3 regions of the Salinispirillum marinum genome follow, and region 1 is predicted to be linked to each of the others. Evidence: predicted binding sites of a transcription regulator. Region 1 holds the regulator's gene; each other region holds the start of a gene.

What was found. The regulator LexA, encoded in region 1, represses DNA repair genes until DNA is damaged. The targets are predictions, from matches to a motif close to TACTGTNTANNTANACAGTA.
Region 2: a site for LexA is predicted at 7,590-7,609, ahead of imuA (translesion DNA synthesis-associated protein ImuA). Genes of this name have one in related genera too.
Region 3: a site for LexA is predicted at 3,942-3,961, ahead of uvrD (DNA helicase II). Genes of this name have one in related genera too.

The regions. Positions count from the first base shown of each region.
Region 1 covers NZ_JBHSAL010000002.1:105,273-116,142, reverse strand. Annotated here, with positions in the region: gene ACFOSD_RS07690 (phosphoadenylyl-sulfate reductase) at 78-791, shown strand; gene cysB (HTH-type transcriptional regulator CysB) at 981-1,955, opposite strand; gene ACFOSD_RS07680 (hypothetical protein) at 2,034-2,504, opposite strand; gene ACFOSD_RS07675 (3-deoxy-7-phosphoheptulonate synthase) at 2,855-3,925, shown strand; gene ACFOSD_RS07670 (hypothetical protein) at 4,116-4,955, opposite strand; gene lexA (transcriptional repressor LexA) at 5,101-5,745, shown strand; gene dnaQ (DNA polymerase III subunit epsilon) at 5,785-6,489, opposite strand; gene rnhA (ribonuclease HI) at 6,506-6,937, opposite strand; gene ACFOSD_RS07650 (class I SAM-dependent methyltransferase) at 6,937-7,734, opposite strand; gene ACFOSD_RS07645 (LysM peptidoglycan-binding domain-containing protein) at 7,959-9,752, shown strand; gene sohB (protease SohB) at 9,771-10,790, opposite strand.
Region 2 covers NZ_JBHSAL010000002.1:1,006,054-1,016,923, forward strand. Annotated here, with positions in the region: gene ACFOSD_RS11875 (DsbA family protein) at 1-616, opposite strand, end outside; gene ACFOSD_RS11880 (TIGR03545 family protein) at 641-2,608, opposite strand; gene ACFOSD_RS11885 (TIGR03546 family protein) at 2,615-3,121, opposite strand; gene ACFOSD_RS11890 (HesA/MoeB/ThiF family protein) at 3,217-3,966, opposite strand; gene ACFOSD_RS11895 (flavohemoglobin expression-modulating QEGLA motif protein) at 4,135-5,415, shown strand; gene ACFOSD_RS11900 (alpha-amylase family glycosyl hydrolase) at 5,485-7,434, opposite strand; gene imuA (translesion DNA synthesis-associated protein ImuA) at 7,621-8,364, shown strand; gene ACFOSD_RS11910 (Y-family DNA polymerase) at 8,377-9,816, shown strand; gene ACFOSD_RS11915 (error-prone DNA polymerase) at 9,879-10,870, shown strand, end outside.
Region 3 covers NZ_JBHSAL010000001.1:1,153,387-1,164,256, forward strand. Annotated here, with positions in the region: gene ACFOSD_RS05385 (c-type cytochrome) at 1-230, shown strand, start outside; gene ACFOSD_RS05390 (thiol:disulfide interchange protein DsbA/DsbL) at 333-977, shown strand; gene ACFOSD_RS05395 (PA3496 family putative envelope integrity protein) at 1,037-1,231, opposite strand; gene ACFOSD_RS05400 (diguanylate cyclase domain-containing protein) at 1,508-3,940, opposite strand; gene uvrD (DNA helicase II) at 4,117-6,270, shown strand; gene ACFOSD_RS05410 (acyl-CoA thioesterase) at 6,339-6,746, shown strand; tRNA gene ACFOSD_RS05415 (tRNA-Thr) at 6,851-6,926, shown strand; gene ACFOSD_RS05420 (DUF3392 family protein) at 7,078-7,401, shown strand; gene ACFOSD_RS05425 (S1/P1 nuclease) at 7,398-8,201, shown strand; gene ACFOSD_RS05430 (hypothetical protein) at 8,198-9,007, shown strand; gene ACFOSD_RS05435 (response regulator) at 9,113-10,048, shown strand; gene phoR (phosphate regulon sensor histidine kinase PhoR) at 10,045-10,870, opposite strand, start outside.

The sequences.
Region 1 (10,870 bases):
TCAGAATTGGTATTTTGGCTTGCACGGCGCCTTTGCTATGCTGCGTTACACATAAACCAAGTGAACCCTACAGCCCAATGATCACCCCAGAACAGATTGAACAATGGCAAGACAATTTGGTCAGCAAGACACCCAAAGACATTTTACGCTTTGCGCACGAGCAGTTTGACAGTATCGCCATCTCTTTCAGTGGTGCCGAAGACGTCGTGTTAATTGACTTAGCAAAGAAAGTCAGCAAACAGGTGCAGGTATTTACCTTGGATACAGGCCGTTTGCACGCCGACACCTACCGTTTTATTGATCAGGTGCGCAAACACTACGCATTAGATTTAGAGATCTTAAGCCCCGATCAGGCCAAGCTGGAGCCTTTTGTCCAAGCCAAAGGTTTATTCAGCTTTTACGATGACGACCACAAAGAATGCTGCGGAATTCGCAAAGTAGACAGTCTCAAGCGAAAACTCCCCACCGTGGATGCGTGGATAACGGGTCAACGTAAAGACCAAAGCCCGAGTACTCGTTCGGCGGTGGCGACCGTCGAGCTGGACGGTGTTTTCGGGCGCCCGGATAAGCCCTTGGTAAAGTTCAACCCGCTGGCGAATTGGACTTCTGCACAGGTCTGGGAATACATTCGAATGTTTGATGTGCCCTTCAATCCATTACATGAGCGCGGCTTTGTCAGCATTGGGTGTGAGCCCTGCACCCGCCCCGTACTGCCAGGACAGCACGAGCGTGAGGGGCGGTGGTGGTGGGAGGAGGCGACGCAGAAAGAGTGCGGCTTGCATCAAGCGTAAAACCACTTTTTCTCAATCTGTCGGTGTTAAAAATGGTTTCAAAATGCTCACTTACAGTTAGTAAGCTGCGCTTCCTCAGCCATTTTTGCCTAGCCAGATTTTCGCCTTAGTGGTTTTACGAACAATGACTTTTTCTCAATCTGTCGGTGTTAAAAATATTTTCTGAATATTCACCTACTACCAGCAGCGTCAGAAGGTCGGCAAGGACACGTGCTTAAACAGTTCATCGACATCGGCCTTTGTGCTGCAAGCCATAGCCTGATCAATGAGGTTTTTGGTCAGGTGCGGGGCAAAGGCTTCGATGAATTTGTACATGTAGCCGCGTAAAAACACCCCTTTGCGCAACCCGACTTTGGTGACACTGGCTTCAAACAAATGACTGGCGTCCAGGGTGACCAAGTCGCTGTCTTGCTCGTCGTCCATGGCCATACTGGCGACAATACCCACCCCCAAGCCCAGACGAACATAGGTCTTGATGACATCCGCATCGGCGGCGGTGAACACGGTTTTGGTTTCCAAGCCGCGGCTGCTGAAGGCCTCGTCGAGCTTGGAACGTCCGGTAAAACCGAACACATAGGTCACCAACGGAAATGCGGCAATGTCCTCTAAGGTGAGTTGAGGCTTGGTCGCTAACGGGTGTTTTTTCGGTACGATGATGCTCCGGTTCCAGCGGTAACAGGGCAACATGATCAGGTCGTGGAAGTGCTCCATGGCTTCAGTGGCGATCGCGAAATCCGCTGTACCGTTCGACGCCATTTCGGCAATTTGCATCGGCGTACCCTGCTGCATATGCAGGGAAACGTCGGGAAACCGCTTAATAAACCCTTCGATAACGTGCGGCAGTGCATAGCGTGCTTGGGTGTGGGTGGTCGCAATGGACAAACTGCCCTTGCTTTCATCACTGAATTCCTGAGCAACCTGCTTGATGCTTTCCACTTTTTTTAGCACTTCGCCCACCACCTGCAGAATGGCTACTCCGGCCGGCGTGACGCGGGTGAGATGTTTACCGCTGCGCGCGAAGATCTCCACACCCAGCTCATCTTCCAACAGGCGAATTTGCTTCGAAATACCCGGCTGCGAGGTATAGAGCACCTGGGCCGTTGCCGACACGTTTAGATCGTGGTGGGCAACTTCCCAAATGTACCGCAGTTGCTGCAACTTCATGAACCAAGCCCTGTTATAAAAACAGAGTTAAATATGCTTTTTCAGCATACAGAGGTCAACCGCTTTTGTAGGACTCGCCTAAATTCCAAACAAACCAAAGAAGCCTTGGTCGCTGTTCAGGCGAAACTCGGTAATTTCCAGCGTTACGGCCGAAATGTTGCAACGGCTCCACAATTCCAGCGGTACACCGCTGCGATCCGTGGGGCGCATGAACACGTCCATGAAGATCACGTATTCATTTCGGTCTGCATCGAAGCGCGATGAACGCGTATCAAAGCGCGTATTCATCAGTTGACTTCCCGCATCTGACATCACACGGGCTCGGCAGACCACAAAGGCATCCTGCATGGGAATGATATTGGGCGATACCTGTGGTGGCGGGCTAATGCCCAGCATGTCGGTCACAAAATTACCTTTCCCGGTCGATTGCGACAGCGCAATGGAACGGAAAAACAGGGTCAACGCCACGGCAGCAATAATCACAGCGATGAAGGCGCCGATCAAAAACAACAAGTCGCGTCGGGCGTTATTGGCTTTAGCTTTTGACATACTGCTATGGACTCCATCAATACCGATGTATTGAAACAACCGTCAAGTTCCGCAAAGGCAACTTTGTCTGAATTTCTACCTCTATCGATTTTTCCGTTCACTGTTAGAAAATTGATCTATTTTTTCACTATCCAATCGATAGACAGAATTTAGCATATTCCAATGAAATAGCCAGACCATACCCTGTGAGGCATTGAACGATGATGATAAAATGGCCGCTCAAGAGAGCAACAGGCAAGTCGGCAAACGTGTCGATTTCGCCAGTCATTAAAAAAGCCCAGCGATTGAAATGTGTGCACTGAATTATATTCAGCCTGATCCAACTGGTGCGAATAACTATTGGAAGCAAGATGACCGTTATTACCGAAAACCTCAATGTTGAGTCGCAGGAAGTTCTCATAACGCCGGCCGAACTTAAGCGTCGCATCCCCTTGACCGATGCTGCGGCAAATACCATCAATGCCGGTCGAGTCGCCATCAACAACATTTTGAAGCGCGAAGACCATCGTATATTTCTCGTGGTAGGCCCTTGCTCTATCCACGATATTGATGCGGCCAAAGACTACGCCCAGCGCTTCAAGAAGCTGGCCGAAGAAGTCTCTGACACCCTGTTGCTGGTGATGCGGGTGTATTTTGAAAAACCACGGACAACCGTGGGCTGGAAGGGTTTGATCAATGACCCCTACCTGAACGACACCTTCAAAATTGAAGATGGACTCGCCATAGGTCGCCAATTGCTGTCTGACATCGCCGAAATGGGTGTGCCAACCGCGACCGAAGCGCTTGACCCTATTTCGCCACAGTACATGCAGGATTTGATCTCCTGGGCGGCCATCGGCGCACGTACCACCGAATCGCAAACCCACCGCGAGATGGCCAGCGGCTTGTCGTCCGCAGTGGGTTTTAAAAATGGCACTGATGGCGGTTTACAAGTCGCTATTAATGCGCTGATGTCAGTGAGCAAACCACACCGCTTCCTCGGTATTGATGGCGAAGGTCAGGTCGCCATCATTCATACGAAAGGCAACCCGCACGGACACGTTGTACTCCGCGGTGGTAGTGGCAAACCGAACTACGATTCAGTGAGCGTTTCACTGTGCGAACAGGAAATGCGCGCCTCCGGGCTACTACCCAACATCATGGTGGATTGTTCACACGCCAACTCGAATAAAGACCCCGCGCTTCAGACACTGGTAGCCGAGAATGTCGCCAACCAGATTCTAGAAGGCAACCAATCCATCATTGGCTTGATGATTGAAAGCAACATCAATTTTGGCAGCCAGAAGTTGTCGTCCAACCGTGCGGAGATGCAGTATGGCGTGTCGGTGACCGATGGTTGCATTGGCTGGGACGCAACGGAAGACAGCATTCGGAAAATGCATGCCAAGTTGAAGGATGTATTGCCGAAGCGCATGGCCTAGATTCTTCCTGTTCTAGGCAGTAGGTGTACCTAGGGGTATGCCTCAAGGCGCGATCAAATGCGCCAGCATTTGACACCGCCCTTAGGCGCCCACAGGGCGAGAAAAATGCTTAAGCATTTTTCTCGGTCACTCCCGGCCTGCCGTGGAGCGCCGGAGACACACCCCTAGGTACACCTACTGCCTGACATACCTACGGATCCAGCTCATCCAACCAATTGGCCCACAGCGCCGGAGACACCTTACCGGGTGGATAGTAGTCGGCTTTGGTTTGATACTCAGCATCACCCAAGCTGGACATCCACTTGGTCAACGGCTTTTCTAACGCCGGATCTTCAATAACCCGCAAACGACCGGGAAACACGCCGGACTGCCAACGACCCAATAAGGCACGCTGCCCCAACATCAGTTCATCAAAGAGATGACGATTCAAGCTTTCATGCCCGGTTCGATGCTTCACCCCGCCACGCGTTGATTCCAAGGCATGGCTTTCCCAGTTCATGCGCGTGACGTAAGTCGCGCAGCTTAGGCGTCCGAGCGCGGGATACCATAAAAGTGAACCGACAATCGGTAATGTTTTTTCATACGCCATGGCTTTCACCCAGACTTGCGCGGCGGAAGACTCGGCGACAATCTTCACCGGCGAATCACTTTGCTCAACAATGAAATCCAATGCCGCTGGCACATCGCACCACGCCAGCAAATGCAAACGGTTACTTGACCATTGCTCGTTAAACACACTGGCGCCATGGCCCCGCCATTCAAGGAACCATAGATCATAGCCTGCGTTTAATAGGGTCTTTACCCAAAGTTCAGCATAGGCTAACCATTCACCACGACCATGTAAGAAGGGAGGCAACCAAAGAATCGGCTTGCCTTTTTTTGTTGGGTCAACACTGAACCGTGTTAACGCAAAAGACACGGTTGGATCGCCCGAATTATTGGGCTTTAACAGATAGGTATCCTCATTCCACTGCGGCTTAAGCTCCGCAGTGAGCAAAGTCACCGGAAATAAATCAGAACTGCTTTTCATTGCGGGGAACTCACTCCTTCACCTTCACTGCTTGAAAAAACATCCAGGCTATAACGTAGAGACAACCGATTGAACGTTGACATCATTTCGATCAACACTATACTGTATATGCAAACAGATATGGATAAATAAACAGGTCGATAACATGATAAAACTTACCGCACGGCAGCAACAAGTACTCGACTTCATTCGCTCATATATGGACGCGCACAGTATGCCACCGACGCGCGCGGAAATCGCGCGTGAACTCGGCTTTAAGTCAGCGAATGCAGCAGAAGAGCATTTAAAAGCTCTGGCTCGTAAAGGCGCCATTGAAATGATTCCCGGCGCATCACGTGGTTTGCGTTTACCCGCACTCGAAAATGACGAGTCAATCAGCAACACCACAGCCATGGATCCTGCGCATGCTGGCCTGCCCGTGATTGGCCGTGTAGCGGCGGGCAGCCCTACCCTCGCCGCAGAACATATTGATGAATACTGCCCGGTAGCACCTGACTTCTTTTCTCCCCGTGCCGATTTCTTACTGCGGGTAAATGGCATGAGCATGAAAGATATTGGCGTATTTGACGATGATTTGGTGGCAGTCGCGAAAACGGCTCAAGTGAGGGATGGCGATATCATTGTGGCGCGGATCAATGAAGATGTGACCTTGAAGCGATATTTTCGAGAACAACAATGCATCCGTTTGGTGGCAGAAAACGAAGCGTTTGACGACATAATCGTAACCGACGAAGACGTTTTCGCCATTGAAGGCAAGTACGTGGGCGTCATTCGACGCCAACTGCATTGATAGAAGGCAACACGTTATTAGGGATGTGTTCTTTCCGCATCAACGCCAGAGAGCACCTGCGGATTTCTTGTCGATAAGCGATAAGATCCTTTCGTGCTCGGCCAGTTCAGCCGCACTAGCCGTTACCACCCGTAAGTCTTCTTGATTGACGGACGCCTTCAACATTGCTGAACTGGCCGTTTGCTGTGCATCCCCGTGATGCTCGGCCGCCAGTTCAAGAGTGGTTTGACCGCCGGTCATGAACAAATACACGTCCGCCAGAATTTCAGCGTCCAATAACGCCCCATGCAGTGTCCGGTGGCCATTATCGATGCCGTAGCGCTTACATAGTGCATCAAGATTATTCTTCTGGCCGGGGTGTTTTTGCCGCGCCAAATAGAGTGTATCCAGCACTGAACAGGACTTCTGCAAAGGCGCTGCTGAAGATTTTAACAAACGCAATTCATGGTTCAGAAATCCCATATCGAAAGGTGCGTTATGGATCACCAACTCGGCGCCCGACACAAATTCCAAAAACTCATCAACAATGCTGGCAAATCGTGGTTTGTCCTGCAAAAACTCATTGGTAATACCGTGTATGGCAATGGCATCCGCAGGCACGTCACGTTCGGGGTTGATGTAACAATGAAAATGTCGCCCGGTATGTTTTCGACCCACCAGTTCTACGCAGCCTATTTCGATAACGCGGTGCCCTTGTGACGGGTCCAAGCCTGTGGTTTCCGTATCCAGTACAATTTGTCGCATGGTTCAATAATCCCCGTTAGATATATTCTTGCGCACCCATATTCGCCAACGCGTCAGCTTTTTCATTACCCGGATTCCCGGCATGACCCTTCACCCAAAACCACTGCACATCGTGTTGCTGCACCAGAGCATCCAGTTGACGCCATAAATCTTCATTTTTGACAGGTTTCTTCGCCGACGTACGCCAACCGTTTTTCTTCCAGCCGGCCAGCCAACTCTCGATACCGTTTTTTACATACGATGAGTCGGTGTACAGTTTTACTTTACTGGCCCGCTTCAGCACGGCTAGCCCTTCAATGGCGGCGCGCAGTTCCATTCGATTATTGGTGGTTTGAGCTTCCCCGCCGTGCAGCAATTTTTCATGCGCACCGTATTGCAAATAGGCTCCCCAACCGCCGGGCCCTGGATTGCCTTTGCAGGCTCCATCGGTATAGAGCACAACGTCCATTATTGGGTTACCTGACCGCGTCGTTTTGTCATAACTTTATCCTTCATAAACAGTGCTGGTGACCAGCGATGATCATGTAACATTTCTAACTGATTTTTCCGCACCACCAACAAATAACCCGCACCCGCGATGGGTAGGACATTCCGTATCAGCGCATTGAGAAACCGAACTCTACGCTTCCAGGATGCCTGTGTCATGGGTGGCCAGTGGTAGTAGTACTGCGTGTTTAAAGGCTCGCAATCGAGCAACCGACACCAATCAGCCACCCGGTTGGCACTGATAAATTGCCCCGCCCAGGGCATGGGTCGATGCCGTCGGAAAATGCGGGATACCCCCCAAAAGCCGAACGGATTAAACCCCATGATCATCAACTGGCCGCCCGGGCGCAAGGCCTGCACCGCTTCACGCAGAATACGGTGCGGATTTTCCGAATATTCCATAACATGATGCAGAATCAACATATCGACCGAGGACGCCTGTAACGCCAGATGTTCAGGGTCTGACTGAATGACCGGGCACACAGCCCGGTTGTCGTGTCGGGCCAAAATCGCCGCCACTTTGTTTTTGGTTTTCCGCACATCAAATAACGGGCGATATAACCCGCCATCAATTTGCACCAAAAAAGGATGATATCCCGCACTGAGCATCGGCGCTAAAACGCCGCACTCGGTGCGGTAAAGGGCTTCGCCTAACTCTGTTCGATACCAGGCGTTTAATTGTTGTTCAGGGATTTTCGCCTGACCGACCGGTTTAATCCAGCGCTGTTTAAGTGCAGTAAGCCATGTCGAAAAACGCATGTAATGCCCAAGTTGAGTGTAAAATCAATGCGACCGCTTCAGGCTCAACCTTGACGCTCACTGGCCGATACTGAACAATGTAGACCGCATTCAGGTTTATACTTGATGCACTATGGTATACCAGCCAACCGGAAGGCGCATCTGATAATGCCTGCGCACCGGTGGACCTCCATTGAGCATCCTCAAAACGACGCTCAATCCATGTATAAATGAAGGTTGTTTCTGTGCGATTACCCAACACATTTCGCGTTATCCATGTATGGCCGGTTGCCTTTGCACTGACGTTCGTCGGCTGTCAGACCATTTTACCGGATACTGCACAGGTATCCGATGCTTCACCGGCCATAATCGTTGAACCCACTATTTTACCTACCCCGCCAGAACCCGTCGTCACGGAACCGGTGGCTGTCGAACCCATGAAGCCTGTGCCCATCATGGAAATCAATCCACCGGTCATCGAGCGAGCCGTTCTAGCGCCCGCACCGGAATATGCGGAAGACCATATTCTGGAAGACGTTTCCTTGCTGTTTCCAGAACGGTTTAATACGACGTCTGCGTTTGACTGGCCTCGCCAATTATCGGCGTATGAACGCGATCTATGGCACGAAATGCGCTCTCGGTTCACCATGAATCTGGACATCGATGATGCCAGGGTGGACGCCGAACTGCGTTGGTACAGCCGCAATCAGGGCTATTTCGACCGGGTTGCTAATCGTGCGCGCCGTTACCTGCCCTATGTCTATCAAGAAATTCTTAATTCTGGCCTGCCCATTGAAATTGCTTTGCTGCCGGTGGTCGAAAGTGCCTATGACCCTTTCGCCTATTCGCATGGCCGTGCATCCGGCATGTGGCAATTCATTCCCGGCACCGGAACCTATTATGGTTTAAAACAAGACTGGTGGTATGACGGTCGACGCGATGTAGTGGCTTCCACCGGCGCAGCCATCGCGTTCTTGCAAGACCTTGGACGCCAATTTGATGGCGACTGGGAGCTGGCACTTGCCTCTTACAATTCCGGTGCCGGGACAGTACGTCGTGCGCAACGCATCAATCGTGAGCGCGGTCGGCCAACCGATTTCTGGCACTTGAATCTCCCGGCTGAGACACGGGCCTATGTACCCAAAATGATTGCCCTGGCGCGCATTGTGGCTGACCCATCCGCTTACGGACTGACGTTACCCGTGATGAGTACCGATCCTTACTTCGATGTGGTCGATATTGAAGGTCAAATGGATTTAGCCCAAGCCGCTCGTCTGGCGGACATTTCTCTGGATGAACTGTATTTATTGAATCCCGGTTACAACCAATGGGCAACCCACCCCGACGGTCCGCATTATTTGCTCGTACCAAAAGAAGCGGCCCCCATACTGCGTGAAGAGCTGGCGTATTTACCACCCGAGCAACGGGTTAACTGGGCACGGTATCAAATTCGTCCGGGTGATTCGCTCATCACCATAGCACGGGCACATCAAACAACGGTTGAAGTGTTGCAAGATGTGAACAATTTGCGCGGCAGCATCATTCGTGCTGGCGATCATCTTTTCATTCCAACCGCTACGGCGGCCTCCACGGAGTATCGGTTTAGCGCCGATCAACGTCTGGATAGACGGCAAAATCAAGCACCCGGTAATGGTCTGGAACGCATCGACTATGTTGTGCAAGCGGGGGATTCTTTTTGGGAGTTGTCGCGCACCTACAACGTAAACCTGCGACAGCTCGCCCAGTGGAACGGTAAAGCGCCGACGGATCCGATCATTGTCGGTGATACCCTGGTCATATGGACCACACCTGATCGAGCAGCTCAAATGCAAGTAAGCACTGGTCCAGCCAGCAGAAGCGTGATACGCCGGGTAGGCTACACGGTACGAAACGGAGATTCACTGCATCGCATCGCGGATCGATTCAATGTGTCGGTCAATCAAATTCAGCGCTGGAACCCCGATGCCGCAAGCCGCCAGTACCTGCAACCGGGGCAGTCGTTGACACTCTATGTCGATGTCACCAACGGCCCCCAATAACGCAAGGCTTAAACTACGCTACTGAAAGGGCATGGAGCGCCCGGCCAGCTTGCCGTAGAGCTGGTCAACAAACAGCATGGCTGCCGCACTGAGTTTTTTCGCCAAGGGTTGCGGTGTTTCAAAGCTGACGCGATAGACCTGATGGGTTTCATGAAAGCCCTGCAACAAATCGTCGCTGGTCGCCAGTTCATCCACCAATCCACGCGCCAACGCATCGGTGCCAAACCAGAATTCGCCCGTCGATACGGCATTAATGTCCAACGCAGGACGCGCCTTGACAACATGATCTTTAAACAATCGATGTATGTTCTCTAAGTCCTGCTTGAATTTTTCCCGCCCTGCTTCCGTGTTTTCACCCAATACCGTTAAGGTCCGTTTAAACTCCCCGGCAGTATGCAGCTCAATATCAATGTCATTGCGCTTTAGAAAGCGATGCAGGTTAGGCAATTGCGCCACGACACCAATAGACCCCACCACCGCAAAGGGCGCGGCAACAATGCGATCAGCCAAGGCCGCCATCATGTAGCCACCGCTCGCGGCCACTTTATCGACCGCGATGACCAACGATAATTGCTTGGCTTTGAGCCGAGCGAGTTGCGACGCGGCGAGGCCATAGCCATGCACCACACCACCAGGACTTTCCAAACGCAGAACAACGGTATCTTGCGGCGTAGCCATATGCAGTACCGCCGACACGGACTCCGCCAGCGCATGCACCTGTGACGCCTGCATATCGCCTTTAAAGTCCAGTACCCATGCCTTGGGCTTCGCTGGATCTTCTGAGTTTTTCGCCGCGGCTTTTTGCGCTTTTTTCTCTGCCTTGCGCATGTTCTTGAGTGCTTTTTTATCGGTTACCAAGGCTTCTGACAGACGTTGTTTAAGCTTTTCCAACTTTTTGCTGACATTTTCGACCCGAATTTTGCCCTTCTCTTCATCCGACTGACGCCGGGCCATGCCCGCCAGCAACCCGATGAGGAGCGCCAATGCCACCACAATTGTGACGGTTTTCAACAGAAATATCAGATATTCAGACCACATGTTTCCTCCAGTTATTAATCCATCACGTTATTGCACGCATGGCTTGGTATTCGTCTCCCGGTGCGTTTAAACTGGTGTTT
Region 2 (10,870 bases), 900 kb from region 1:
CACTGGAAACGCCTACTTCTTCCATCAACTGTTGTACCGTTTGACCTTCTACCCCACGGCCACTCGATCGTGTCCGCTCGTAATAGGCATCTGTGTAGGCCCAATAGGCCGCAGCATCCGCCAAATAACCAACGCATTCAGCGCCCATGGCCGCTTGGGTTGCCATCGGGTTGTGATTGGGCAGTGGGAAATGCCGATGCGCCCAATTCACGCTGACATTGTCGCGCACAAAGGAACGTGCGGTCGCATGAAAGCGCTTGCAGAACGGGCATTCATAGTCGGAATACTCGATCATTGAAAACTCCGCATTCAACGACCCGGCGATGAAATCTTCTTGTGGATTAATGGGTCTCAGCCGCGCAGCCAGCGCATCTTGACGCTCCTGTTCCGCGCGCGCTTGAGCCATTTGCTGGTCAATAATAAAGGTTTCTATGCCCTGCGCGATGGTGTTTTGTAGCTGGCTTTCCGTGAGACCTAATTCCCTCAACCGGTTTTCCAAATCATTCATTTGACCACTGGAACGCTCAAATGTCGCTTGAGCCGCCCATGTACCCAACCCGCCCGCCAGCACTAAAATGGCGATCAGACCGATGGTTATTGTCCATTGTTTCAACATACTGCCCTCTGGCCTTTCGACCTTTTAAAATAATCGGTTTCGGATGGCATCGCGCGCACGCTGCTCTGCCTCGCGCTCGATCCGTCGACGCTCAGCCTCCGCCTCCGCTTCCAAGCGCGCACGCTCTTCTTCTGCTTCAGCTTCCAAGCGCTCGCGCTCTTCTTCTGCCGCCCGTTCCAAAGCTTCTCGTTCGGCTTGCGCAGCAGCTTCAAGTGCACGTAATTCAGACGTGGCTGCAGCCTCTAAGTTCCGCGCTTGATCAGCAACCCGCTGCTCAACGTTAGCCACGGCGCTAATAACCTCGGCTTCTAAGGCCTCCTGACGCGCCACCCACTGCGTACGTTGCGCATTTAACCGCGCTAACTCCTGCTGCACCGGTGCCGCAAAGGCTTGTTGCCGGGCGCGTAATTCAGCTTCGACATCCGCTTGCCACGCTGCCAACTGAGCATTGGCTTGATTGGTCACCGAGGCCGTCACCTGATCGTCTAAATCGGAAGACCAACGGATGTCTGGAAACCATTGTGTACCGCCTAAAGCACCCGCGACGGAAAACGTAGATATATCCGTTAACGCTTGCCTTAAAGGGTGCCGACTACCCCAACTGGCGGGCATGCCGAAGTCTGGCGAGGAAAACGCCCAGTCGAGTTGCCCATCCCAACGTGTCGTTCGAGTTGCCGATAGTGTGATCTGAGTCTGCGCCTCGGTTAAGCCCAACGGCATTTCGGGATTGGCTAATTGCCACCCGCCGACGCGCCAATTGTCTGCTTGGGCAGCAATGTCGATACGTGACGCGTTTCGGAGATCCCACGTCAAGGCGACCGACGCCTGATCGGCTTGCGGTAACCGAGAAGACTGCGCCTGCAAGCGTGCAGGTGCATCAATCAGCGCTTGATCCGATGACCAATCACGAAGTTCAACTTGCCACGCACCGCCCTGTACCAAGGCAGAGACTCGGGCTTCTTGCAGCCAAAATTGCGGTTGCGGATTGCGCTCTGGAAACAGCACGAAGTATCCATCGACCTGAGCTTGTGCAGTCTCCGAACGCGCGCTGCGTCGGTCTGCCAAACGCTGTAGCCAAGGTTCGGCCTTACCATACCAGCGTTGTCCTTGCGCCAGCCAGTCAGCCCATTGCTCACCCAGTAACAGCCCAATCAATGCAACCTGACCTTCACCGGATAGGTTGTAGGTTGCCCGAATGGCTGCCCAATCCTCTTCTGGTCCGGCGGCGAGTGCAGCTAACGCGCTGCGCAGTGAAGTCTCGCTCTCATCCACCGCACGCACAAAGCGGGACATGGACTGGCGATCTTGTGCTACGGCTTGGGTCAAGGTTTCCAGTTCTTGTCGAATCGCTCTGGCATCGTCCAATGAATTGATGGATCGATTCTCCAGCGCCTGCAAACGTGCCTGATGCGAAGCCAAACGCTCCTCGGAAGGTAAGGCCGTCACACGTTCACGCAACCGCGCATCGGCTTCATTCCACGTTTCCTCAAGCGCCTGACCTCGCGCCTCGGTGATCAAACCACCGTGACGCGCCAAGGCCTGCTCAGGCGACGGCAACTCCACTGTGTCAGCCAAGGCGGCCATTTGTGGATTGGGCTCGCGTGCTGTTTCTTCAGGCTCTGGTCGTTCTACCACACGTCCTGGTGTGCTGCGTAAAGTCCCCAACTGCAAACCATCAACCGTTACGCGCTCCAGCACCCATTTGCCGGTCAACAAGGCTAAGCCATCCAAGGCTATTTCGGCCGACGCCAAGCTAACGGTATTACGCGCCGGCTGTGCTCGATCCGTTACCGCCATATCGGTTAATTGAATTCCCAACGGTTGCCAGCGCACATCAACCTGCGCAATATCAACTTGTGCGCCATTGACTTGCGTTAAACCGCGTTCCAATGCCATACGAGCCAGGGCATCAGCAAATAGCCAACCGCCACCCCACAACACAGCCATGACCACCACAAAGGAGACGAGGCCTTTCCAACGAAATATCTTCATGGCCTACTATCCTCGCCAGAAACCGAAAGCACGGCTGAATAAACCAGCACCTTTGCTCGTGCGCACGAGGTGATAGCGTTGCAGTTTAGGGATAACGCGCGCTCGAATGACCGGCACCATGGCTTTGCTCAAGAACGCAACAGGAACAAACAACAGCACCGCAAAGACCCAACTGCCTAAGGTGAGCGTGTGATGCAAGTGGGCGATTTGCCACAGCCTATATTGGTAAAGTGATGTCCAGGTTGATGCCCATTCGGGGTGCAGCAACCACCATTCACCCACTTGATGCGCCCAAGGTGCCAGCCCTAGTGATAGCCCGCCGAACAGCGCCCATCCGGCCAGAGCCGTACCGACATTGACCCGTAACACAAGGATAAGAAACAAGATTAGTATACTGGGCAACCACAGGGGGGTGAGCCCTAGCACCATACCGAGACTGAAACCCCACGCTAATTGCCATGGGCTCGCATCGGACTGCAGGGCAGATAACAATTTATTGATCGGACCAAGCATAGCATCCCTCCTGTGCAATTCGGGGCAGTATAACGAAACCAACGCCGTTCAGGCATTAGATTGCCACATGATTACCGGCTTTTTTCGTTGTTGAATCATTCCGATCCGCAGACCGCACAATTGGGATCACGCTGCAGGCTCAGCATCTGCCATTGACTTGTTTTGGCATCAAAAAGCTGCACTTTACCCATCTGGGGATCACCTGCACCGGTAATCAGTTTGAGTGTTTCGAGCGCCATCAAGCTACCCATAACTCCGACTAAAGGTGCGGCGACGCCTGTATCCGCACAGGTGAGCTGGGTGTCGCTGTCTTCCGGGTACAAACAATGCAAACAAGGTGAGTTGGGCTGACGCGCATCAAACACACTCAATTGTGCTTCCCAGGCAATGGCAGCTGCTGACACTAGAGGAATCTGTGCCCGTACACAGGCCCGGTTTGCCGCATGGCGGCTGGGCAGATTGTCTGTTCCCGCCAACACCACCGTTGCTTGTTCAACTTCCGCTCGCAATTGCTGCTCGTCCAAAGCCATAGGCAAGGTGGTTAACGCGACCTCGGGGTTCAGTGCACGCAAAGCCTGTGCCGCCGAATCCACTTTGGTTAAGCCAATTCGTGCGGTGCTGTGCACGACCTGACGCTGTAAATTCGACAATTCCACCACATCAGGATCCACCAAAACCAAATGCCCAACCCCTGCCGCCGCCAGATACAAGGCGGCTGGACTTCCCAGACCACCCAAGCCGAGTATGAGGACACGCGCCCGCTTCAAGGCTTCTTGTCCGGCAATATCTATTTCGGGCAAAAAAATATGGCGTGAATAGCGCAATAATTCTTGGTCAGTCAACATAGCCTTCTGGATACCGGGTTCTGTGCTTGGCCAAATAGTACCTCATGACCATCAGAACAACACGGGCTGTCGGCACCTCAAGGCGCTAAAGAATGTCGATTGGTTTCCGGCCGAATTCGCTTTATGCTCTGTGTATCCTTCCTTCTTTGTCTTTTGCTGAGAGTCGCTATGATAGAGCAAGCCTTACTGGATCAGACGCGGGTACTGTCTGATCGCCTGATCAGTTTGCAAACCCCCATCCGCATTTTGGATGCCATTAACTGGGATCGCAGCATCAAAGAAGAATTCATGCGCCACAAAGCACAAAAGAACCCTGACATCAGTGCCGCCTATTACCATCAGCGAGAACTGGGTTTTAACCCAACAGAGCTGCGCCAAGCGTTCTCGGATTTGCAACGCGACATCGTGCGGCAATTGGGCCAACTGAGCCCGATTACGCAATTCATGAGTAAAATGTGCCGCGAATACCGTGATGTGATTCGGATGCTTGAAGCCCGTGGGACAACCGAATTTCACAACCTTTCTGTTGAGCTGTTTGGTCACCCGCGCGATGTCTTTCATGCGGGTGAACCCTCGCTATCCGAATTGGCGGTCATGCTGCAACAACCGCTGGCCAATCTCCTCGCGGCCGATGTCCTGCCGGAGGAAAACCGCGACGTACCGGCACCAGAAGCGGTTGCACGGTTAAAGCAACAATTGGACATCAGTATGGCAGGGGTTGGCGTTCAGGTGATGATCTCAGACGGTATTGTCAGTGATGCAGCGGCCGGGAGCGATCGGATAAAGCTGAACCAAGATGTCATGTTCTCACAGCGTGAATTGGATATTCTCGAAGCGCATGAAGGCTGGGTGCATGTTGGCACGACCCAGAATGGTCTGGCCCAGCCTTATTTGACCTGTTTAAGCAAGGGCACCCCCAGCGCCACCGTCACACAAGAAGGATTGGCAGTGCTGACCGAAATCATAACCCTAAAATCCACACCTCGCCGCTTAGCGAAGCTGGTGCAACGCATTCTCGCCGTCACGCAAGCGATCGACGGCGCAGAATTCGTGGATGTTTACCGGCTCTGTCTGGAGCAAGGCATGACACCCGACGAAAGCTATACCCTAGCGCAGCGTGTTTTTCGTGGCAGCACACCCACAGGTTTACCCTTCACCAAGGACTTGGCGTACATCAAAGGCTTTGTGCTGGTTTACAATCTTATCCGCGTGGCCATTCAACTAGGCCGGATTGACCGCCTGCCCTTGCTGTTGGTCGGAAAATTGTCCATCGATGAATTTCGCTTGGTATCTGAACTGCATGACCTTGGCGTGATCAGCGCACCTCAGTTTGTGCCGCCCCATTTCAAAGACTTGCGCGGGCTTGCCACCTGGCTGAGCTTTGGCCGGTTTATTGGCGGCTTGTCGTTTGAGCAACTGGAAAACGATTATCGACCGTTATTTATTTGATCAGCGTATTGGCCACGTTACCGAGGCAGACGGCTATGCCCAAGAGGCATAGTAATCTCCCCCCAGACTTTAAGAACGCGCTTGTAACCAAAACACCTCATAAGGTGCCAACAGCAACCGCCCTTCCGCAAAGGGCACAGCTTCACCTTGCAACAGATCAAACAAGTCAGCGTGCGAGTAGGCACCACGAATGAAGTCCTGACTGACCGACTGCGGTGTTTCGGAGAAGTTCGCCAAAACCAGCAACTGTTCATCATCCCGGAAGCGGGTAAAACCAAACACATGAATGTTACCGGTTTCCAGAATATGTGTTCCCCCGGCGCCCAACACAGGCCATTGACGACGTACCTTTAACAGATGCTGTAGGCCACCAAACACCCGTTCGGCAACACTGCCTTGGACATTTCTTTGGGCCAGTGTCGCCTCATCCACCGCAACACGATTCACCCAACGGCTGTCATTGCGCTTAGCGGGGTCCTGTTCATAGCTGTAGTCATTCAACAAGCCCAGTTCATCACCCATATATAACAAGGGCACACCGCCAATACTGAAAATAATGGCATGCATCAGCAGAATACGTCGAATGGCCATGTCCACCACTGCAGCGTTGTCTTCTTCCAAACCCTTTTCCAAGCCAACAAGAGAACCCAGCATGCCCGCTACACGACAATCGCCGGTTTGTGGATTTTCCTGAAATGGCACGCCGCGCGCAAAACTGCCCTCAAACTGGCCGGTATAGTAACGATTCAAGAATTGACGATGGTGATCCGGGTTGATGCCGAGTTGCCAGGCAATGGCATCGTCGAACGTCCAGCCGATGTCATCGTGACAACGAATGTAATTGACCCAGGCGCAATCATCTGCAATGGGGAAACGTTGCTGCAAGGAATGGGTCATTAAGCGCACTTTGCGCGTCGCCAGACTGTTCCACAGCATGGCCATCAATAAGGGATTATAAGAGAGCTGGCATTCATCTCGGCCGATGTACTTCACCACTTCATCAGGGTGCACGATCGCTTCCGACTTGAACAACAAGCCCGGTGCGGCTATGGCTGCCACGGCATTGAACGCTTGAATGACCGCATGCGCTTGTGGCAGGTTTTCGCACGACGTACCTTTTTCTTTCCACACAAAGGCCAAAGCATCGAACCGTAAAATATCGGCCCCGGCGTTCGCCAAGTACAACAGCTCACCCGCCATAGCATTAAAAACAGCGGGATTACGATAATTCAGATCCCACTGAAAGCTGTTGAAGGTTGTCCACACCCAACGCTGCATGTCTTCACGCCAGGTAAAGCAGCCTTTGCGAATTTCTGGAAAAATCTCGCGCAACGTGCGCTCATACGAATCGACTTCCGCGCGGTCTTCAAAGCAAAAGTAATAATTCAGGTATTCGGTGTCACCTTGTTTCGCCTGCTCTGCCCAGGCATGCTCGTCAGACGTATGGTTAAACACAAAGTCCAACACCATCACGATGCCTTCTTTGCGCAAGGCCGTGGCCAGTTTTTTCAAGTCGGCCATGGTGCCTAAGGCCGGGTCAACTTGCCGGTAATCGGATACCGCATAACCGCCATCGCTGTTTTCCGCAGGCGCCTTAAACAACGGCATGAGATGAAGATAGGTCAAACCCAGTTCTTTGAAGTAGGGGATTTTCTCTTGCAGTGCTTTAAGGTCGCCCGCGAACAAATCGACATAGCATGCAGCACCCAACATGTTCTCGCTGCGAAACCAATCCGGGTTGGCTGCACGCTGTTTATCTTGCTTCTTTAGCGCTGCCGATCGTGCCTGCCACGATGAAAATGCCGTGTGCAGAATTTGTTCAAGGTGATAGAAAAAATCGTATTGGTCTCCATAAAGCGACCGCAAGAGCCCGAACAGCCGAGGAAAATGGAGCGTTAAATTCTGTTCAAACGCCTGCCATTCTGCAGGTGACTTAGCGCGCTGTTGCAGCCCCGGCTGTAGCCGATTCAACGTGCGCTGTACATCATATTCAAAGGACGGGGCTACCGAAAGCGTCATCAAATTAAACCCTAAACTGAAACGTGATCAATGGGCGCAGTATAGGGGCTATGCTTGGGTACGGGCAATTCGGGGCGAATCTTAACTTGCGTCTTAACGGATATTTTTTGCTAATCAGGCTTGACCACCACAATACTACTGTATATAAATACACATACTGTATATTCAACCAGTATGGTAATGACAATGACGTATTCCCCTATGCACTCGACCGATCTGAACACGCCAGCCCATAAGGCGACCGAGACTTCACTGGATCAAGTGATTGCCCAAGGGCAAGTCTGGCAAGGTAAACACTGGCATGCCGTGGAACCAGCCACCATATCGACCGGTTATTCCGCACTGGACAACCTCTTCGCAGGCAAAGGCTGGCCACAGGGCGCGCTGACCGAAGTCCTTTACCAGCAGGCCGGTATTGGCGAAATGCGTTTACTGATACCAGCACTGGCCGAACTCAGTCAGCAGTCACGTTGGATCATGATGATTGCCCCGCCTTTCTTGCCTAACGCTGCCGCTCTGGAAGCGGCCGGTGTCGATACCAGTAAGTTATTGATCATCCGCCCAGAGTCGATACGTGACCTACTATGGACACTGGAAGAAAGCCTGCGTACAGGCAGTTGCAGTGCGGTTATGGCGTGGCCCAACACACTGAGCAGTGCTGAAACCCGTCGCCTTCAACTGGCTGCAGAAACCGGTAAGACACTCGGATTCCTCTTCCGCCCTATTGCCACAGCGCAGAACACATCGCCCGCCGCGGTTCGTTTAGAATTGCAGCCCAGCACACAGGGTACACAGGTTAAGGTACTCAAGCGCCGCGCCGGATGGCCCGGCGAACCGTTGCAACTGGACCTCGGGTTTGGTGAGCTAACGCAACCTGGCATTCAATCCAACGCGGCTAAAGCCCCCATTATTCGCGGCCCTTGGCACTGAGTGGTCGCCGCCATGCGTTGGTTGTATTTGCATTTTCCCTATCTGGCACTCGAACAGCAAACCCGCTACTGGCCAAGCCCTAAACCACCCTCCGTCATGCTGGACAGTTCGGGTAAGCAGGTGATGCTCGCCGACCCGCCAGCCCAAGCGGCGGGTATTCAGAGCGGCATGTCACTGGCCACCGCTACCGCGTTAGTACCTGAACTGCTATGTCTTGAGGCGTCTGACAGACAATGCCAAACGGCGTTGACACAAACGGCGGCAATGCTCTATCGACAAGTCGCACAAATCGCCTTACATCCGTCGCAAGGGCTGTTGCTGGAAATGAATACCATGCGTCGACTACATCCCGACCTGGATTCCTTGCAAGTTGCCTTGATACAACAAGTACAGGCCATGGGTTTCACGGTACAGGCCAGTCGAGGCAATAATCCGCAGGCGGCTCGACTATTGGCCGAAAACGGTGATTCTACAGTGGGCATAACGACAGAACAGGCCGAAGCCAAGCTATTGGCCCTGCCGATTCAACACTGCCGACTGCCCGCTGAAACAGCCATGTCCTTAGAAAAGATGGGTATTCGCACGCTGGGTGAATTCATGGCCTTACCCGATGCATCGGTCGGTCGACGTTTCGGTAAGACCCTATTGCAATGGCGCGCACAGTTAAACGGCACCCTGGCTGACCCGCAAACATGGTATGTACCACCACAGCGCTTTCATCGTCATGTCGAACTGCATGAAGATATTCGTTACACCCAGGGCCTACTGTTTCCGCTGCAAATGGTATTCCGAGAACTGGAACACTACCTGATGAATGCGCAGCAATGCACCGACGAAATTCACTTGCGCCTTAACTATCGTGCACACCCTGCTAAGCGGATTGCGCTTGGCAGTGCGGTCGGCACACACAAAGCAGAAGAGTGGCTCAAAATTGCCCAGCTAAAGCTGGAACGGCTGACGCTGGATGCCGAAGTGATGCATTTCGACGTGAAAGTTCGCCGTTTATTACCCTTAGTACCTGAAGCCCTGTCGGTACTGCACACCACCGACGAACGCGCTACCCGACCATCTGCGCTAAGACGCTTCACCAGTCACCTACAAGCGCGGCTTGGTCATGCCAGCGTAAGGCAACTGCGCCTGCGCGCCGATCACCGACCGCACCTCAGTGTCCGAGAACAGGTATTGCAAGCCGCCGAGCCGTCAACGGCGCAATATAATCCTCCGGGCTCCGGCTGGCCGCGACGCCGTCCGTACTGGCTACTCTATCAACCACAGCCGGTCGCACGTCAACAGCTCAGTTTGTTAGGCGGCCCCGAGCGCATCAAAACAGGTTGGTGGGATGCCCATGCGGTCTGCCGTGATTACTATCGTGCTCAACTGCCTGACCGCAGCCTGTGCTGGGTTTATCGTCAACCAGACCAACAGTGGTTTATTGCCGGGTACTTTGGCTAGTGGATCGGGCTAGTGAATCGGGCTGAATTTTTTGGCTAAGCTGTTGTACTTGAGTACGTGTTATGCCTCCCCATACCGACCTATTACCCTTTGCCGAGCTGCACTGCCTGAGCAATTTCAGCTTCCTACGCGGTGCATCGCACCCGGAAGAACTGATCGCACAAGCCAGTGCCTTGGGCTATAGCGCCCTCGCCATTACCGACGAATGCAGTGTCGCTGGCGTGGTGCGCGCGTGGCAATATCGACGTGAGCATGAACTGTCGCTCAAGTTAATCGTGGGCAGTGAGTTTCACCTGGAAGAGCTTTATTTTGTCTTACTGGCTCCGAACCGTCTGGCGTGGACGCAGCTATGCCAACTGATCACTCGGGCCCGAAGCCGAGCCCGCAAAGGCGAATACCAACTATTGACCAGTGACCTCGACCCGGAGGCGCTCAGTGACTGTTTATTGTTGTGGTATCCCTCAGGGGATGCGCACAAAGACACCGCCGCATTCGAACAGCTACAGAACGCATTCCCAAAGCGCCTCTGGATCGCGAACAGCCGCCATTTGGAGCCTGATGAAGACCATCTCTATGCTTACCGACAACGGCTGGCACAACAATTAACATTGCCCGAAGTGTGTACCAATCAGGTGCATATGCATGTACCTGAGCGACAACGCCTGCAAGATACCCTGACTGCCATCCGACATGGCTGCACCCTTCAAACCGCAGGCTATCGGTTGTTCATCAATGCCGAGCGACACTTGCGCAGTCGCAAGCGCCTGAGCCTACTTTATGACGAAGCCGCCATTAGGCAGACCCAAGAGATCGCCCAGCGCTGTGTCTTTGAGTTAAGCGAGTTGCGCTACGAATACCCTGCGGAAATCGTCCCTCAAGGCCTTACCGCGGCAGCCTATTTACGGCAGTTAACGCACACAGGCGAGCGCCGACGCTACCCGGCAGGCACACCTTTGAGCGTACAACGTGACATCGCCAAGGAACTCAATCTTATTATCGAATTGCATTACGAACATTTCTTTCTGACCATAGAAGACATCGTACGCTTCGCGCG
Region 3 (10,870 bases), on a different contig from region 1:
GTGCCAACGGACAGGGTAACGCCCCGGCCGGTTTTCCAGCCTTGGGTGGACAGCACGCTCAATACACCATTGCGCAGCTCGAAGCCTACCGTAACGGCTATCGCGCTGCCGAGCCAGCAGCTGATGCACGTATGACCGATGGCGACACCCGTGTTATGCGCAGCACCGCTTTTAATTTGAAAGATTTCGAAATTGAAGCAGTAGCCGCCTATATTCAGGGTTTGCATTGATTTAATAGACGATTAAAGCAAACGTAAAAAGACGGTTTCGGCCGTCTTTTTTGTGTCTAATAGAGTCACAAGACAGCAACCCAATTCAAGCAGGATGTATTCATGTTGAATCGCAGTATTACCATGCTCGGTGCTTTACTGGTCAGTGCTCTATTACTGACTTCAGCGCAAGCACAAACGTTAGAAGAAGGTGTTCATTATCGCGAGTTGGCGCGACCACTCAATGTCGCTATTCCGGCAGGAAAAGACGGCTTGATACAGGAGTTCTTCTGGTACGGTTGTATCCACTGTTTCAACCTCGAAACGGCGGTACAACGTTTCAAGGCCCAGTTACCTGAAAATCTGGTCTTTGAAGAGGTGCCAGCCACCTTCAGCGCCGTACACGAACTGCACGGTAGAGCCTTTTATACTTGGCAGTTTCTTGACCTTCCTGCCGATACCCACATGGCGATTTACAACGAGATTTTTGTGAATCGGAATAACTTGCGGACAGAGCGAGACTTAGCGGCCTTTTTTGCACGCCAAGGTGTATCCGAAGACCGCTTTGAACAAATGTTTAATTCTTTTTCCGTGCGCACGAAAACGCGGGTCGCCCAAAACATGACGGCACAGGCACAAGTTCGGGGCACGCCGTCAGTGGTGGTTAACGGCCGGTATTTGATTGAGAGCGGTTTGCCCGGCGTACGTACAAATGAAGATATGTTGCGTATTGCCCAGCAATTGGCGCAGCAGACCGCCGCGCAATAACGGCGGTTCTTTCAAGTTGCGACAATAAAAAAGGGACATCATGTCCCTTTTTTATGGCATCAAGATAAGAGTTCTAAGTCCCAGTCACCCAGCTCCTGACGCAAGCGCTGACGTTCGAGGTGGTCTTCAACAGCGCGGCGCGCGGCCAACTTTCGATGGTTATTGTGACGTTTGTTTTCGTTGCTATCGGATGCCCTATGAAGGCTGTCATCTTCAATATTCGCTAACTCGATTTCAAACAAGTTCACCGACATGCGTGTAACTCCTTGATTAAGCAGCGGCGAGATCCTAAGGACCTGCCTGTTGTTATTTTTTTACTGCCAATGCCTTAAAGCGGCTGCACCATTTTATGACATTGACCGAGACGGCACAAATTTTATGCTCAATATCTGACCAATTGATGACAATTAAGGCCAATTTCTGCGTTTTAACAGAGTTTCAGATGAACATAAGCAAGGTAAATGCCAAGGATGGGGTGCAGCATATTGTCCAGTTTTTGTCAGCGGTTGGTTAGGTGGGGCGATGATTCCTTAGTGCACATGAATGTTGTCCCCCCGGTCGTGTAATGCCACTTGGTTCAATAACGTCAATAGCGCTGAACTATCCAGTGGCGCAGCAAAATATGGGCCTTCAACAGAATCGACCCCCAAACGATGCAACTGACGCAGGCTTGGTTCGTTAACCACTCCAGTGACGGCGAGCCGCCATCCCAGCTCACGTGCAGTGGCCAGTAAAAGCTGGATCTGAGGGCTTAAAGGCGATGCTTGCAGCATCGCATGGCTTAACCGTAAGGTGGAAAGCGGGAGACGACTGAGTTGGTCCATAGTGAGGTTCAAAGTGCCTAAGCAGTCTAAACTGACTAACACGCCACGACTGTGTAACACCGCAATTTGCCGCACGATGTGTTCAAAACGGCTGGTGTCTAAATGGTGAGCCGCTAACGATATTTCTAACTGGTGGAGCGGGAACTGCAATTCGTCAGCCACTGACATCACTAAGGTCGCCAATTGGTCATTGGCGGCGGTCGTACCATTCAGTGGATAAGACAGCATGACGGGTTCGGAACTGTAGGACGGCACCGCTTGCGCCGTACGAATGGCTTCCGCCAACAGTTGGCGAAATAAACGTTCCTCCAGATGGCGTTCCCGCGCCATTTGAAACAGTGGTTCATCCATGAAAGCATGCGCGCGTTCATTTGTTAGCGTTGTGTACGCGCGCAAGCCAATGGCTATTTCATCATGCGGCGCCGCATACATTGGCACGTAGCGCAGTGGAGAATTCAAGTTCGTCAGAATATCCTGCAAATACTGCACAATGGTGGCGCGCTCGAGCGCGGAATAGGTTAAGGCTTCACCGCCTAATAACACCTGATTACCGCCATTGGCTTTGGCTTCTTGCAGCGCATTGCGCGCATCATTAAAGCCATGATGTACATTATGCTCGGTGAGTTCGATCAAACCGATGGACACGCCCATTAATACATCGGCCTGGTCCAGCATCATGGGTCGATGCATGTCCTGCACAATTTGTAAGCACAGTTGCTTCAAGCGTTGCGTCGTTTCGTAATGGGAAAAGAGTAAGGCGAACTCATCTGCACCCAAGCGTGCCGCCATAATCAGGGGTGCACCGTAGTGATTCAAGCGCGCCGCCAGATGTTGCAGAATCTGGTCACCCGCCGAGTGCCCATATTGCTCATTGAGTTGGCGAAAACCATCGACATTAAGAATACCCAACGCCAGTTGATGTGCTGGCAAATGATCCATGCGTCGATAGTAGTCCAGATGCTGATGAAAATAATGGCGGTTAGCTAAGCCCGTTAGCGGGTCATAATGGGCTTCCGAGCTAGGTATCATGGCGGGCTGCTGGCTGAGGTCACGGCAAAAGCACAGGTAATGCGCCACATGATCGCCAATAAACACCGAGCGTATGTTCATGAATAAGGGGAAGGCCGAGCCGTCCGCACGAGCTTCTAGAATCTCCCCTTCCCAATGGCCTTGGCGTTCCAGACCGTTGGTAATTTGTGGAATTAATTCACTGTGACTACAGGAAGTCCAAGGCCGGTTTACCCAATCCGTGGCTGGACGACGCAGCATATCAGCGAACGCCGGATTCATCGCCGTGATATTAAATTGGCGATCCAATACCAGCAAAGGGTCCCGGTTGCCACTGAACAAACTGGCGGCCAAGGTCAGTTCACGCTCCCGGTTTACTTCTGTGGTGATGTTGCGGCGGGTGCCGAGAATTCGTGCGGGCCGTCGCTGTGCGTCATAGGCAATGGTACGACCCCGATCTTCCACCCAAAGGCTTGGGTCTTGTTGGGTGCGATAACGCATGATCAGATAGGCTGTGCGGCCCTTCAAATGGTTTTGAATGGCCGTGCGCACTTGAGGGAAGTCTTCGGCGTAAACGAAATCACGCAAATCGAGCATCTGCCCATGCTGCGATTGCCCAAACCCGCCATCCGGCCCTTCGATGGAAAACGTACGTGCTGCGACATGCCAATCCCAGACCGCCAACTGGCTAGCTTGCATGGCCAATTGCAATTTCTGTTCACTCTCGCGCAGCGCGTCCGTGTATTCGCCGGTCAAGCGAATTTCTGTACTGAGCTGTCGGTTAGCATCAGCCAGTTCGCGCGTGCGCTCGGCTACCCGTAACGCCATAAATTCGCGTTGTTCCTGCAGCGAGCGACGCAACATCCGTTGTTTTCTCGCTTGGTTGCGTGCCCAATAAAACTGATAAACGGTGACCAATACGGCACTTAACGCCAGCGCAGACATGATGGTGGACATGGCCCAGCCCGGCGCAATGGGGCCCCACCACCAAAGGATGGACACCGCGCCGACCATAACAAAGACAAACAGCACTAAAAGGCTAGCCATCGGCGCACGCCGAATGCGCAGCATCATATAGCGCCATCGGCGTGTCATGGTACGGTGCAGATAAGCATGGAGTAATTTGGACATGACTTGTATATATATACAGCTAAGTTAAAATGCCGATGCAATCCGTCTGCGTCAGGAAGACCCGTTAGCAGTCGCTCGCGCTCAGTACATCACCATCGGACGCCATGTACTGTCTACTTTCCATGGTCTAACAGTAGTCGCTGCCCTGCATTTGTGCCACTTCGTCGGAGAAAAACATGTCCATTCTTGAACGGCTGCAACACTTGAACGCTCCCCAGCGTGATGCAGTGCAAGCAGACGATCAATACCTGTTGGTGCTCGCGGGCGCAGGCAGCGGAAAAACCCGTGTTCTGACGCACCGTATTGCGTGGCTGTTAGAAACAGGATTAGCCGCACCCACCGGTGTGTTGGCAGTTACCTTTACCAACAAAGCCGCGCGTGAAATGCGCCTACGGTTGGAGGACTTATTGGCCCAACCGGTGCAGGATATGTGGATAGGGACCTTTCATGGCTTGGCGCATCGGTTGTTGCGACAACACCACCTAGAAGCCAATTTACCCCGTGAATTTCAGATTCTGGACAGCGACGACCAACTGCGGCTGATCAAACGCATAATGAATGAACTGGGCCTGCAAGACAGCACCATCGAACCCAAACAAGCCCAGTGGTTTATTAATGAACAAAAAGATGAAGGCAAACGGGTAGCGCATTTGGCCCCCCCGCAGGACGCCTTCGCCCGCCAATGTCATGCTATTTATGGTGCATATCAGACGGCCTGTGACCGAGCGGGTGTGGTCGATTTTGCTGAATTGCTGTTGCGCGCGCATGAACTCTGGCGTCACAACCCGGCCTTGTTGCAACACTATCAAACCCGGTTTCGGCATGTCTTGGTCGATGAGTTTCAAGACATCAATACCATTCAATACGCGTGGATACGCGTGTTGTTGGGCACGACCGGGCAGCTCACCGTGGTGGGCGATGATGATCAGTCAATTTATGGCTGGCGTGGTGCCAAGGCGGAAACCTTGCAGTTGTTTCAACAGGACTACCCGGCCGCCCGACTGATTCGCCTCGAGCAGAATTATCGTTCCACAAAAACCATTCTGGCCGCGGCCAATGCGGTGATTGAAAAAAATCAGGGGCGATTGGGTAAAGAGCTGTGGTCGTCCGGGGAAGAAGGCGAGCCGATTCAACTGTATGCCGCCTTCAATGAACAAGATGAAGCCCGTTTCGTCGCCGAGCAAATCGAAGATTGGGCGGAATCCGGTCATTCGGTGGATGATATTGCCATTCTCTATCGTTCCAACGCGCAATCCCGGGTGCTGGAAGAAGCTTTGTTACGCGCTCGTATCCCGTATCGCATTTATGGCGGCATGCGCTTTTATGAGCGCTTGGAAATTCGCAATGCACTGGCCTATTTGCGTTTGGTAAATAATCCGTTGGACGACACCGCGCTAGAACGGGTCATCAACGTACCGCCACGCGGCGTAGGGGAAAAATCGCTCGAAAAAATTCGTCAACTGGCCCGCGAAGAAGGCTGTTCGTTGTGGGAAGCGGCGCAGCGCAGTACCACCCTGAAATTGGTCAGTGGCAAGGCCTTCACGGCCCTACAGGCGTTTTTTGCCTTAATGGATGAGTTACAGCAAAACCGCCAGCGCTTGGCCCTAGCGGATTTACTGACCACCGTACTCGATATGACCGGGCTGGTGGACTACCACAAGCAGGAAAAAGGCGAGCGCGGGCAAGCCCGAGTCGAAAACTTACAAGAGCTGGTGGGCGCCTTGCGCAGCTTTGAGGTGGACGAAACACAAGACCCGCTGGCCGAGTTTCTAGCCCAAGCGAGCTTGGATGCGGGAGATGCACAGGCCGATGAGCATGAAGCCGCGGTCACCTTAATGACCTTGCATTCGGCCAAAGGTCTGGAGTTTCCTGTGGTTTTTCTGGTCGGCCTGGAAGAAGGGTTATTTCCCCACAAGCGCTGTCTGGACGACCCTGAACAATTGGAGGAAGAGCGTCGGCTTTGCTACGTCGGTATTACACGAGCCGAGCAACAACTGTATTTAACCCATGCCGAAAGCCGACGACTTTATGGTCAGGACAGCTTCAACCGGATTTCACGTTTTGTGCGGGAAATTCCCCCCGATTTACTGGCTGAAGTGCGACTTAATATGCAGGTTAGCCGACCGGTGAGCTGGTCTTCTAACGACAGCCTCCAACAACAACCCTCACCCATTCAATTGGGGGCCTTGGTTAAGCACCCGTTTTTTGGTGAAGGTGTGGTGCTGGACTTTTCCGGTACGGGTCCAAACGCTACCGTAGCGGTGAACTTTGCAGACGGTGGCGTAAAGCAATTGGTGTATCAATTCGCAAAATTGGAAGTGATCGGGTAATCGCACTGTTGTCCAACGAGCCCTGCCGTTATACTGACGCGAACCAAAAATAATACTTGCAGGTTTCCATGTACGACGACAGTTTCTCCCCTAACCCGCAAGGCGAGCTGATGCTCCGGGTGGTGCCCATGGTGGGTGATGCCAACCCTAATGGTGATATTTCGGGTGGCTGGTTGGTGACCCAAATGGATACCGCAGCCTCATTGATGGCCAGTAAAATTGCCCGGGGTCGAGTAACGACCATGGCCATTGGTGATATGTCTTTTGTGCGACCGGTCAAAGTTGGCTCAGTGGTATGTTGCTATGCGCTATTGAAGCAGGTTGGTCGAAGCTCATTGCGGGTGACAGTAGAAGTGTGGTGCCGTATGCCGGAAGAAGAACAACGGCAAAAGGTCACAGAAGCCGAATTTACCTATGTGGCGATTGACGAACAACGCCGTATTCGACCCATTCCGGCACAGGCCAAGTCCAGTTAACCGGCAACGCTTTTTGACCTTAAAGAAATTTTAGCGCTAAGTCGTTGATTACCCGTAGGAAGTTATTGACGGCTTTCAGAGCCGCGAGTATAGTACGCCCCGTTGCCGACATAGCTCAGTTGGTAGAGCAACTGACTTGTAATCAGTAGGTCCCCAGTTCGAATCCGGGTGTCGGCACCATTATTATTCGGTCTAAACGCAAATCGCCGTTTAGCTGTACCAAAAAAACCGCTGTTTAGCGGTTTTTTTTCGTCCAATGATTATGGCTTGCACTGCCTTGCCTTAACAGCGACACTTTTTCCCCTTGTTTACGTCTATACTGGAGTCCCGAGTGCAGTCTTTATTGATAGACTTTTCGAATCTATTTGCCGGGCATTTACGGCTCATCAGTTCAGCCATCGTGGCAACGGTTTTGGTGATTTTTGGGCAGGATGTGAATCGTGCGGCATTAAGCTTGGTAAAACGAGCCCATTTTTTGGTTCGCACCACAGTTTTTATTCTGTTATGTGCGGTGGGCTACGGGTATTTAACAGTTCAAGGGGGCCTATGGTTGGCACAGATACTTCGGCGCGTCGATCACCTGTTTCTCGGGGTGGGTATCGTTTTGATCTTCGTCGTATTAGGCGTGTTGGCGGAGCGGCGTGCCGCTTATTGATTATTGGCCTGCTGTTGAGTGCAGGTGCATCGGTACAGGCTTTTGATGCACGCGGACATGAAGTGGTGGTGCAACTTGCCAGCCGGTTCTTCAGTGCCGATACCGAGGCATTGCTGCGCAATTACTATGGTAGCAATTACCGTTTAGCCTTAATTAACGATGCCAATGCGGTAGCGATCACCAATCAGTTACCGGAAAATACGGCTCGATTAGCGCTGCATTACACCTGGTTCGATGACGACGACACACAATTCGACCCCGCGAAACACTGTCCTCAAGCTATGTGCAGTGTCGGTGCGGTGTTAGCCGCCGAACGCGCCTTGATCACCCCCAGTTTACCACGCGCCCAGCGCATGGAAGCCTTACGTGCTCTGATGCACTATATGGGTGACCTACACGACCCGATGAACGCGGGTTACCGGACAGACAGCAGCGGTCGAGACATCATGCTGATGGGGCCGGACCTGCGTAGGGTTTCTCTCTACGCCATTTGGCAATCTCTTTTATTTGATTATTTGCGCGGTCGACCGTTTGAAATTGCCAACGCGTGGGGACGCGAATTGACCGAACAGCAAGTGAACGAATGGTCACAGGGCAATCCGCAGGCGTGGATCTGGGAGACGCATGAGGTGGCCCGGAATACCGCCTATGCTACTGTGGGGGCGGCCGACGGCTGGAATGCCGTGTATCGGGTGGCGGTGCTACCCACTTTTGAAGAGCAAATACAGCGCGCCGCCGTGCGTTTGGCGCAGCGCTTGAATGCGGTATCGGCCGAGTTGGCAGCACAAGGTGCGCTGTGACCACTGGCAGCACCAAGCTGTATCTGATCGGCCCAGCTACCCTATTAGGCCATGTAAAACGTGGAACCTTGCCGTTGCAGACGGCACACCAGCTGGGTAATCCCTGGTTGGTGCAAGAGCCCACAGCACACAAACAAAACGCGCTAAGCCAAGACCAGTGGTTGGGGCTGTTACAACAACGGTATCAAGCCATTCCTGAGCATTTACGGGGCGCGGTGGACTTTGCGTACTTTGCGCAGCAAATGGAAGCCAAACGACCGGCATTGGAAGCCGAGTTTCATGCCCAAGGTGGTCAGCGTGACAATGCAGAACGGCTTGATCTGGCGCGCCATCAAGCCTTGGTCGCCCTCACCTTCACCGAAGCGGTACAAAACCCCTTGGCGTGGTACAGTTGGGGCGATCATCATGCTGGCATTGCCCTCGAAGTGAACCCGCAACATGCGGGTTTCCAAAGTTCACCTGGGCTACCACGCTTGTTGCGTCATGTGCACTATGTGCAACGGCGTACCTTAAAGAGCACGGAGCAAAAACCCTTTCCGGGTTGGTTTGAAGCGCCCGGCGAGATGTCTGCATTGCGTGAATGGCGATTGGTGCTACCCTTAACGCAAGCTAAAAAAGAACCATTAGGGCCGGTTTTCCCACTCCAGCGGGGCATGATCACAGGGTTTCATTTGGGTTGTTTGGCCACCGCGGCTGTTCGAAAAGACATCGATAAATTGATCAAATTGGATCAGCGCTATCGTGGCCTGAAGGTTTCTCAACTGACGCCGGATCAACAGCAATTTAGCTTACATGGCATGACGTAATGGCAAAAGCCAAGGTAGAATGCCAAGACATGATGAATACTCCGATGGCCCGCCGTCCAGCCGATACGGTGCTGCCACAATCGATATCGATACAGGAAGAAAGGTATGGCGATTAAGATTTTGGTTGTTGACGATGCGAGCTTTATCAGGGATCTCATTCGCCGTACGGTGCGCAACCAGTTACCGGAAGTCGAAGTGGAAGAGGCCATCAACGGTAAGCGGGCGCAAACCCTGTTAAATAAGGGCCGTTTCGATTTAATCCTGTGCGACTGGGAAATGCCCGAAATCAACGGCTTGCAGTTGTTGCAATGGTTACGCTCTAACGAGCGCGATGAAGGGGTGGCACCGGCGCCCTTTATCATGGTGACCAGCCGAGGGGACAAAAGCCATGTCGTAAAAGCGGTTGAAGCCGGGGTGACGGATTATGTGGGTAAGCCCTTCACCAGTGAACAGCTGCTGCGGAAAGTATTGAAAGCCTTGAGCCGTGAGCACAAAGAAGAATTGCAGCGCATGCTGGGTAACCGCAATGCCGGGCCGGATAAAGCCGCAGGCATGCACCGCTCGGGGGCAGAGGCGTTATTGGCCGGTGCGGGCACGGGAGCTACCGCCAAACCGGCGGCCGCTAGCGCAACAGCACCGACCAAAGTGCAAGACCCATTGGTGGCACAAGCGGCCGCTGCATCAGCACCAACAGGGCCGAAAGTAGAAAAGGTGCAAGCCAGCCGCTTAAAAGTGAACATCACGGCCGACATCCGCTTGGCGGACACCACGCTCAGCGGTCACCTGGAAGACATTAATTTAAACAATGCACTGGTACGATTACCGCGTACGCCACGCCTGCCGAAACTGTTTGAACAGGCAGTATTCGATATCGCCTTGAACAGTGATGGCGCAGTGGCAAGGCTCAACGGCTTTGTTTATTCCTTGCAAGCTGCCAACGCACACTTTGATTGCGACGAGTTTTTGCTGAACTTCAAGCTAACCGATGAAGACCCGGAAAAATTTGCTGATTTATCGAAATTGATTGCACGAATTCGTTAGTCGTCGGCCGACTCGCTGGCGTCTGTCTGTAACAGGTTGGCGGGAAAGCAACAGGTAAAGGTGCTGCCCCGTCGCAATTGACTGTCAATGTCCAAGCGCGCGCCATGGTGCATCAATACATGCTTCACAATCGCCAAGCCCAAACCGGTGCCGCCGGTGGAAGACGACCGGCTAATGTCGACCCGGTAAAAGCGTTCGGTTAAACGCGGTAAGTGCTTTTGGTCGATGCCCACACCGTTGTCAGTAACGGATAGATAACCACCTTGCGCATCGTGACGCCAGCGCACCACAATTTCACCATCGGCCGGGGTATAGTTCACCGCATTGTAAATCAGGTTTGAGAAGGCCGAGCGCAATTCATTTTCAACGCCGAGTAGCGCTACCGGGCTATCCAAATGCAGTTCGAACCGATGCCCTTTTTCGCTGGCTAGGGCACGTGCGTCCGTCAAAATGCTGTTGAGTAATACGTTCATATCGACCGGTTTAGCATCGACCGGCTTATCAATGGAATCCAAACGGGTGAGCAGTAAAAGGTCGTTGACCAAATTCGCCATGCGTTTGGTTTGTGCCAGCATCAAATCAACCCCTTTGCGTAACCGTTCCGGCAGGGCATCACTGAGGTCGGCAAAGGTTTCTAAATAGCCTTGCAGTACGGTCAAAGGCGTCCGCAGTTCATGTGATGCATTGGCCACGAAATCCTGCCGCATTTGTTCCAGCTGCCGTAAGCGGGAAATGTCTCGCACCATCAACAAGCGGTTGCCCGCCGCATGTCGGTTGTTGGTGAACTGCAGGAAACTGCCGGTGCGGGGGTTGGTCCAGACA